2 regions of the Dietzia sp. IBK-p2-16D genome follow, and region 2 is predicted to be linked to the other one. Evidence: predicted binding sites of a transcription regulator. Region 2 holds the regulator's gene; the other holds the start of a gene.
The links. Region 2 encodes LexA, which represses DNA repair genes until DNA is damaged. Its sites were predicted from a motif close to CGAACANNTGTTCG; they were not measured.

Region 1: the regulator LexA is predicted to act here: its motif matches at 1,996-2,009, upstream of AC3DE3_RS07440 (HNH endonuclease signature motif containing protein).

The regions. Positions count from the first base shown of each region.
Region 1 is NZ_JBYMTL010000002.1:657,419-661,835, reverse strand. Features, by position in the region: gene AC3DE3_RS07445 (Rv0361 family membrane protein) at 1-296, shown strand, start outside; gene AC3DE3_RS07440 (HNH endonuclease signature motif containing protein) at 351-1,964, opposite strand; gene fbaA (class II fructose-bisphosphate aldolase) at 2,182-3,225, opposite strand; gene AC3DE3_RS07430 (MsnO8 family LLM class oxidoreductase) at 3,356-4,351, opposite strand.
Region 2 is NZ_JBYMTL010000001.1:310,176-314,592, reverse strand. Features, by position in the region: gene dapF (diaminopimelate epimerase) at 1-195, shown strand, start outside; gene hflX (GTPase HflX) at 249-1,697, shown strand; gene lexA (transcriptional repressor LexA) at 1,739-2,407, opposite strand; gene nrdR (transcriptional regulator NrdR) at 3,206-3,661, shown strand; gene hrpA (ATP-dependent RNA helicase HrpA) at 3,717-4,417, opposite strand, start outside.

The DNA.
Region 1 (4,417 bases), on a different contig from region 2:
CGGAGAACCGCGTCCCGCAGGAGCTCGTGGACACCATCACCGCGTCGAGCGAGGCGACGGGTTCCGACCTCGACTCGATGTTCCGCGAGTCGATCGCGGGGTCGTTCCCCCAGGATCTCGAGGTCCTCGGGGTGGAAATCTCGGGCGACGGGACCGAGGCCACCGCGACCGTCGAGTCGGAGTCGGACGGTTCGGGCCCGGAGCAGATCCATATGCGCGACGAGGACGGTGCGTGGAAGATGTGCCAGCCCGGCGTCGGGATGGGTGCCGTCCCGCAGGACCAGCAGCCGGGCTGAGCCGCCCCGCCGGCCGTCAGGAGGTGGCCCGGCCGCCCGGCGACCTGCCGACGCTCAAGCTGGCCGGGTCGGCCGCTGACCGTTGCGGCTGTCCCGCTCGATGCCGGGCGGGTTGGTGAAGTGGCCGTCATCGGCGATGAGGCGGTCGAGGTGAAGTCGCCACTGGTGGTCGAGAATCCGGTCACGTGCCTGGGCCAGTGGCCCGTGGGGTGTGGTGCGGTGTTCGTGTCCGGTTTCGGTGATGATCGTCAGCTCGCCCAGAGGCCCCGGCCGGTAGGCGCAGTGGCCGAAGGTTTTCTCCCGGTGGTGCTTCCGGCAGTGGCAGAACAGATTCCACTCGGCCGTAGGCCCGCCCAGCTCAGGACGCTGGTGGTCGAAGGCGATGGCGTGGTCGATCTCGCAGTCATACGCGTCCACCGTGCAGCCGGGGTGACGGCAGGTCCCGTCGCGTAGCCGGATCCGCTCGGCCAGCGCCGGGGTGATGGCGTACTTGAGCATCGCGTCCGGCTTGTCCTGGGCCCCCGGCTGCGGGTCGATCAGTTCGAACCTCACCTTCGCGTCGCCGCCGGACAGGAGTTCCTCGCACAGCCAGTCGAAGCTCGAGTAGGCGCCGTTGACGAACTGCACGCGGTTGGGCAGTCCTTGGGCGACGCTGTCGATGACGGAGATCCGGATGGGCTGCTCCGTGCCCCACGACGCGCCCAGCTGCGGCCTGCCGGCGCCGGCCGGGGCGGTGTCTGCAGGGGCGGTGTCGGCAGGGGCGTCGCCGGCGCGGGCGGCGGCAGCAGAAGCAGCAGCATCCGTGTCGCTGCCGCTGTCGGCGGGCCCTTCCGGGTCGTACAGGCTGGTGCCGATGTCGTCGGTGGTCGGGTCCCCGAGTGCGCAGAGCGCGTCGGCGCGCAGTTGGTCCCGCGTGCGGGGGTGGCCCGCCTCGGAGGCGGCGCGGGCGGCGGCGTCGATCCGGCGGCGCAACTTCTCGGCGTCGCCACTGGGCAGCGAGGCCCACACGCTGGTCATGCCGTCGCGTGCCGGACGGAACCGGACCGTGCGCTGCTCCATGGCGGCGGCCACAGCATCGCCGGCGGCCTGCGGGTCGTGACGCTCCCGGGACGCGTCGACCGCGGTGTCCAGTGCCACCCGGCTTGGCCGGTGACCACCGTCGAGGTCTCGGGTCAGGGCGCCGACGACGTCCGATTCCACCGCGCCGATGATCTGGTCGGGAACCCCTGCCAGGCGACAGGCGGCGTCGATCGCCAACTGTTCGGGGACCAGTCCCCGTTCGACCGCCTTGCGCAGCCGCGGTAGCCGGGTGTGGATCTGCACGCCGGCCGTGACCAGCCGCGCGGCGTGCCACCCGGTCAGCGACATGGCCGTGGCCAGATGATCGCGCGCCCGATCGGCGGGCTCGAGCCGGGAATAGTCGGGACGGGAGTCGGTGGACTGCTGCCCGTGCGCCGACTCCCGGGCCTCCCGGTCGAGACGCCCCATTGCCTCGACCAGCAGGTGGGCAGCGTGCAGCCGGGTCGCCGCTGCCAGGTTCTGTGCCAGCGTGGCCGAGCGCGCCACCTCGCTCAGCGCCTCGGCGCCCAGCGTGTCGAGGGGTTCCGACACGGCGCGAAGCGCCCCGGCGGAGGCCGAGCTCGTCGTCGTTCCCGTTTTCTCGCTCATCACCGCACCCCCTCCGACGCCGCGCCGTAATCGAACATACAAGCGATTGTACCGGCGCTGCGGAACTAGCACAAGAGTTCGACCCCGGAAGGGTCCGCGTACGACAGCGGCGCCCCTCCGAGTGGAGGAGCGCCGCTGGTGGGGCGGGGTCGGACCGCGGTGAGGACTGATCGGTCAGACGGGCGGGATCAGGCCGTACCGATCAGGCCGCGTTCGATCAAGCAGCGGCACCCTTGGACTTACCCGCCGACTTCAGGTCGTTGCACGCCTCGACAACGCGCTCGGACATGGCCTGCTCGGCCTTCTTCAGGTACGAACGCGGGTCGTAGACCTTCTTGTTGCCGACCTCGCCGTCGACCTTGAGCACACCGTCGTAGTTGCCGAACATGTGAGCGGCGATCGGACGGGTGAACGCGTACTGGGTGTCGGTGTCTACGTTCATCTTGATGACGCCGTAGGACAGCGCCTCCTCGATCTCGCTCTTGGCCGAGCCCGAACCGCCGTGGAAGACGAAGTCAAACGGCAGGTCACCGGCGTTGAGCCCCAGCTTCTCGACCGCGACGTCCTGGCCCATCTTCAGCACCTCGGGCTTGAGCTTGACGTTGCCCGGCTTGTAGACACCGTGGACGTTGCCGAAGGTCGCGGCCAGCAGATAACGCTGCCCGGTGTTGCCGGCGCCGAGTGCGTCGATGGTGGCCTCGAAGTCCTCACGGGAGGTGTAGAGCTTCTCGTTGATCTCGTTCTCGACACCGTCCTCCTCGCCGCCGACGACGCCGATCTCGATCTCGAGGATCTGCTTGGCGTTGGCCGTCTTCTCGAGCAGCTCCTTGGCGATCTCGAGGTTGCGGTCGAGCGGGGTGGCCGAGCCGTCCCACATGTGCGACTGGAACAGAGGGTTCTCGCCGCGGTCGACGCGCGCCTGGGAGATCTCGATGAGCGGTCGTACGAAGCCGTCGAGCTTGTCCTCGGGGCAGTGGTCGGTGTGCAGCGCGACCAGGATGTCGTACTTCGCAGCGATGACGTGCGCGAACTCGGCGAGCGCGACCGCGCCGGTGACCATGTCCTTGACGTTCAGGCCCGAGCCGAACTCGGAACCGCCGGTGGAGAACTGGATGATGCCATCGGACCCGGCGTCGGCGAAGCCCTTGATGGCCGCGTTGATGGTCTCCGAGGACGTGCAGTTGATCGCCGGGTAGGCGAAGCCCTCGTTACGGGCCCGGTCGAGCATGTCCTTGTACTGTTCGGGAGTTGCGATGGGCATGTGGTCTCCTCCAGGGTTCTCGGCTGTGCGACGTGCGCATCTCGGGGCGCCGCACCCCTGTGGAGGTGGGCGCACACCCTCCAGCCTAGGCCAGCGTGACGGGGCGCACCCGCGAGCCGGGTGCGACACGCTACCGGCGGAGCAGTTCGGCGAGCGCGGTGTCGGCCCGGGCGAGGTCGTCGCGGTCGAATGTCGAGGTCGAGGCCATGATCTCGTCGGCCCCGGTCCGCTCCACCAGCGCGGCGAGCTCCCCCGCCACTTTCCCGGCTTCCCCGTGGAGGGCCCCCGCCATCCAGTCCTCCATCCGACGGAGCTGCTGCGGACGGAATCTTCGGTCCAGGATCTCCGCCGGCGACCGGAGCGGGCCGAACACCCCGGTCTCCCGCGACTCGGCCATCGCCCAGGCCTCCGGCAGCAGCAGGCCCCTCGCGTCCTCGATGGAGTCGGCGACCATCACCTCCAGGCTCACCACCACGTACGGTTCCGGCGTGGCGTCGCTCGGCCGGAACGTCTCGCGGTAGCGGTCCAGCGGCGTGGGGTCGGAGAGCAGTCGCGGTCCCCCGACCACGACGGGCAGGCCGGCGCGCGCGGCGACCTCGAGGCCCCGGCCGGTGGCGAGCACGAACACCGGGGGCGGGTCCTCGACGACCGGCAGCGAGGTGACGGGGCCGCGGCCGTGGAGGAAGTCGAGTACGGCCGTGATGTCGCGGGCGAAGGCGTCGGTGCCGTAGTCGGTGACACCGAGCGCCTCGCGGACCGGCGCGGTGAACCCGAGCGAACGCCCCACCCCCAGGTCGATCCGGCCCGGGTGCATGGCCTCGAGCATGGCGAACTGTTCGGCGACGACCAGCGGCCGGTGATGGGCGAGCATCACGCCCCCGGAGCCGAGCCGGATGCGCGTGGTGCGCGCGGCGGCGGCCGCGACCAGTAGGGGCGGGCTCCCGCTCGCGATGCCGGGGACGGAGTGGTGCTCCGCCGTCCAGTAGCGGTGGAACCCCAGGGCGTCGGCCCGCTCCGCGCGGACCAGCGTGCCCTCGATCGCGGCGGCGTGGGACTCGCCGACGCGGGTCCGCGACCTGTCCAGGAGGGACAGTCGGAGGGTGTCCGGCAGGTCTGTGGGGGCCACGACCCCACCGTAGCGCCGCGGGTGGCGGGGTCCCGCGCGCTGCAGGATCACGGGCGGGCGGATTAT
Region 2 (4,417 bases):
GGGGAGACCATGTCCTGCGGCACCGGGATCGTGGCGACCGCGGTGGCCGCACTGGCCGACGCGGGGGAGGCGTCGGGAGACGTCGTCGTCGCGGTCCCGGGCGGCGAACTCGCGGTCGCTCTACGAGAGGGTGGATCCTCCCTCATCGGACCGTCGGCCCTCGTCGCCCACGGCCGATATCGTCGTAGGCGTTAGCACACCGCTCCACACAGGACACCAGGGGCCCCGGTGTGAGAAGATGAACGCGAATGACTACTGATTACACGGCCGCTGATCGGCCGACACGCGACCTCGATCCATCCATCGGTGAGTTCCAGCTCGAGGAGAGATCCTCGATGCGCCGGGTGGCGGGGCTGTCCACCGAACTCCAGGACGTCAACGACGCCGAGTACCGCCAGCTCAGACTCGAACGGGTCGTGCTCGTGGGTGTCTGGACGGAGGGCTCCGCCGCCCAGGCCGACGCCGCGATGGCCGAACTCGCCCAGCTGGCCGAGACCGCGGGATCAGAGGTGTGCGATGCGCTCATCCAGCGACGCGACAAGCCCGACGCCGCGACGTACATCGGGTCGGGCAAGGTCAGTGTCCTCAAGGACGTGATCGCCGCGACCGGCGCCGACACCGTCATCTGCGACGGTGAACTCACCCCGGGACAGTTGCTCGCGCTGGAGAAGGCGGTCAACGTCAAGGTCATCGACCGCACCGCCCTGATCCTCGACATCTTCGCGCAGCACGCCACCAGCCGCGAGGGCAAGGCCCAGGTGACTCTCGCCCAGATGGAGTACATGCTTCCCCGCCTCCGCGGCTGGGGCGAGTCGTTGTCCCGTCAGGCCGGCGGGCGTGCCGGCAGCAACGGCGGCGTGGGTCTCCGAGGTCCGGGTGAGACCAAGATCGAGACCGACCGGCGTCGGATCCGCGAACGGATGGCACGTCTGCGGCGCGACATCAAGGGGATGAAACAGGCCCGCGACACCAAACGGCACCGTCGCCGTGCCACGCCCGTGCCCTCGATAGCGATCGCCGGATACACCAACGCCGGAAAGTCCAGTCTTCTCAATCGGATAACCGGTGCCGGGGTACTGGTCCAGAACGCCTTGTTCGCCACGCTCGACCCGACCACCCGGAAGGCCGAGCTGCCTGACGGCCGCGCGGTCGTCTTCACCGACACCGTGGGGTTCGTTCGTCATCTTCCGACCCAGTTGGTCGAGGCCTTCCGTTCCACACTGGAGGAGGTCGTCGACTCCGAACTTCTCCTCCATGTGGTGGACGGCTCGGATGCCTTTCCGCTCCGCCAGATCGAGGCGGTGCGCAAGGTGATCAACGAGGTGGTGGAGGAGCAGAACGCCGAGCGACCTCGTGAGCTGCTGGTGATCAACAAGGTGGACGCCGCGGATCCCGTCGTACTCACCGAGTTGCACCACGCGCTACCCGACGCCGTGTTCGTCTCGGCCGTCACCGGTCAGGGCGTCGACGAGCTGCTCGAGCGGATCACCCAGATCGTCGCTTCCGGGGACACCGAGGTCACCCTGGAGATCCCGTACTCCCGTGGGGACGTGGTGTCACGGGTCCACGCCGAGGGCGCGGTGGTCGAGGAGGAGCACACCGAAAACGGAACCCGGGTCATCGTCCGACTGCCCGCCTCAGTGGCGGGTGAACTCGACGAGTTCGCCGCCGACGGCTCACACGACGGCGCCGCCTGACCCCCACCGGGGACGGGCGGCGCGCCGTTCGAGTCCGGAGTTCAGAGCTTCCGGAACACCGTCACCACCTTGCCGAGGATCGTCGCGTGCTCTCCCGGGATGGGACTGAACGACGGATTGTGAGGTAGCAGCCAGACTCCGCTCGCGTCGTTGCGGAAGGTCTTGACCGTCGCCTCCCCGTCGATCATCGCCGCGACGATCTCACCGTTGTCCGCGACGTTCTGCCGCCGGACCACCACGAAGTCGCCGTCGCAGATCGCCGCGTCGATCATCGATTCCCCGACGACCTTGAGCATGAACAGGTCGCCGGATCCCACGAGGTCCGCGGGCAGCGGGAAGATCTCCTCGACGGCCTGTTCGGCGAGGATCGGACCGCCGGCGGCGATCCGGCCGAGCACGGGGACGTAGACGGGCTCGGAGGCGCCGCCGGGCCGCTGGGGCTCGGGCGTCGGCGAACGACGCCCGCGCGACTTCTGCCCGGGAACCCCGTGCACGTCCACCGCGCGCGGCTTGTGCGGGTCCCGGGTCAGGAAACCCTTCTTCTCGAGAGTCCGCAACTGATGAGCCACCGACGAGGTGGACTGCAACCCGACCGCGTCGCCGATCTCCCGGATGCTCGGCGGATAGCCGCGCTCCTTGACGGTGTCGTGGATGTGGAGGAGAACGCTCTTCTGTCGGTCCGTCAGCGACTCGAAGTCGGGCTTCGGCATCTCGTGTGGTCCCTTCGGCGAATGGATGTTCGACGTCTGTATCTGTGTACACCCTATCGCCCATGCGAACGTCGCGCCACACAGGTGTTCGAAATAATCGGGCCCGGAATGGTGACTGTGTCGGAGTCGCGTGATACAACTCTAGGAGAGTTCGGATTCGAACAGATGTACTGACACATACATACGGGTGTGCGAACACCACTCGCACACCGTATCGAGTAGGGAGTCACCATGACCGTTACGGAGTTGCAGTCACACGCACGTCCGACCGTGCGGTGGAGCGAGGTCTGCCCCGGCGACCATCGCGGGCGGTCCGCGGGCGTCGATCGTCCCGGCACCCCACAGAGTTCCCCGGGTAAGGGCAGCGCACAGCCCGGTCGCGTCCACCGTCGCCCCGCGGTTCGACCGGAGGGCAGCCGTCCCGCGGCGGCGTCGGCACGTGTCGACACCGTCGTCCGGCCGAGGGTGCCCGGCCGCCCCCTCGGCGTCACGTCTGTGGCACCGGGTCGCCGCGTGCTCGTCCGCCCGGCGTCGGCCGAGGGCGTGCGCGCCTGCCATATCGAGCCTCCTGTGGCCAGCGGCGTCGTCGACGACGTTCCTACGTGGGCGCTCCTGGCCTGCGGGATCGCGTTCGGAGTGATCCTGCTCTTCGCCGTGGCGTATCTCGGCGGGCCCGCCTACGCATGACCGGTCGTCGGGCCTCCTAGAATGAGTCGGGGACGGTGTACTGCCATCCCCGCATCCCGTCAGGCACGAGCCGGGACGCGTGAAGTCCGGTCGACGAAGGGCCCCACGGGAATGTACTGCCCGACATGCCACCACGAGGACTCCCGCGTGATCGATTCACGATCGGTCGACGAGGGGCAGGCGATCCGGCGTCGCCGGGAATGTCCGAGGTGCGGCCACCGGTTCACGACTCTCGAGACGCCGCTTCTGACTGTTCTCAAACGCAACGGGGTCACGGAGGCGTTCAGCCGGGACAAGGTGGTGCGCGGAGTCCGGCGTGCGTGCCAGGGACGAGCGGTCGACGAGGACGCCCTGCGCCGCCTCGCCCAACAGGTCGAGGACGCCGTCCGCGCCGGTGGCGTGTCCGAAGTCCCCGCCCATCAGATCGGTCTTGCCATCCTGGGCCCGCTACAGGACCTGGACGAGGTCGCCTACCTCCGCTTCGCCTCGGTGTACAAGCAGTTCAGTTCCGCCGATGACTTCGAACGCGAGATCATCGCCCTCCGGGAACGCCGGACGAGTCGCTAGACGCGCGCCATAGGCGGGTGATCGGCCGACGGCCGGCTCCAGGGGACGGCCTGCCTCAGCGGGACGACCGGGGGGCCAGCGCCGCTGCCACTGCCTTCTCGATGCGCTCCGCCGACACCGATCTGGCGGTCCCGAGCGTCTGCGCGAACAGCCCCACGCGGTATTCGGCCAGCATCCAGCGCAGGTCGCGAACGGCCCGGGCCCCACCCGGGCGCTTTCGCAACGCGGCGCACGCCTCGTCGACCCTCGCCTCGGACCGGGACAGCCTCACCGTGAGTTCCCGGTGGCGGGACGGAGACTTCTCCGCCAGCTCCAGGCGGAGCCCCACAGCCCTCACGTGTCGTTCCAGATGCGGGAGTGCGTCGGCCGGGTGTCGGGCGAGGAAACCCCGGCCGATGAGGAAGTCGAGAGACGGCCGGACGGCATCGGCGATGTCCGCCGGTGCCGCGGCCAGCGAGCCCCACACCGACTGGGCCGCCACGAGAGCGGGCACCGCCGTCGAGATCGCGGACGCCACGGCGCCGGGCACCTCCGCTCTCGCGGTGGCCTGCAGCTCGTCGAAATCAGCGACGGTGAGGACCGGAGCGCCCTTTCTCCGGGCGATGATCCGGCCGCACGCCGCGAGTGAGGCATCCGAGACGAGCCCCTCGATCCCGCCGTGAGGGTACTGCGAGAGAGCGAGCCGCTGCTGTACCGGGCGCCCACGCAGGATCGACGACGCCGACACGAGACCAGACGAGATCAGCGTCAGCACCG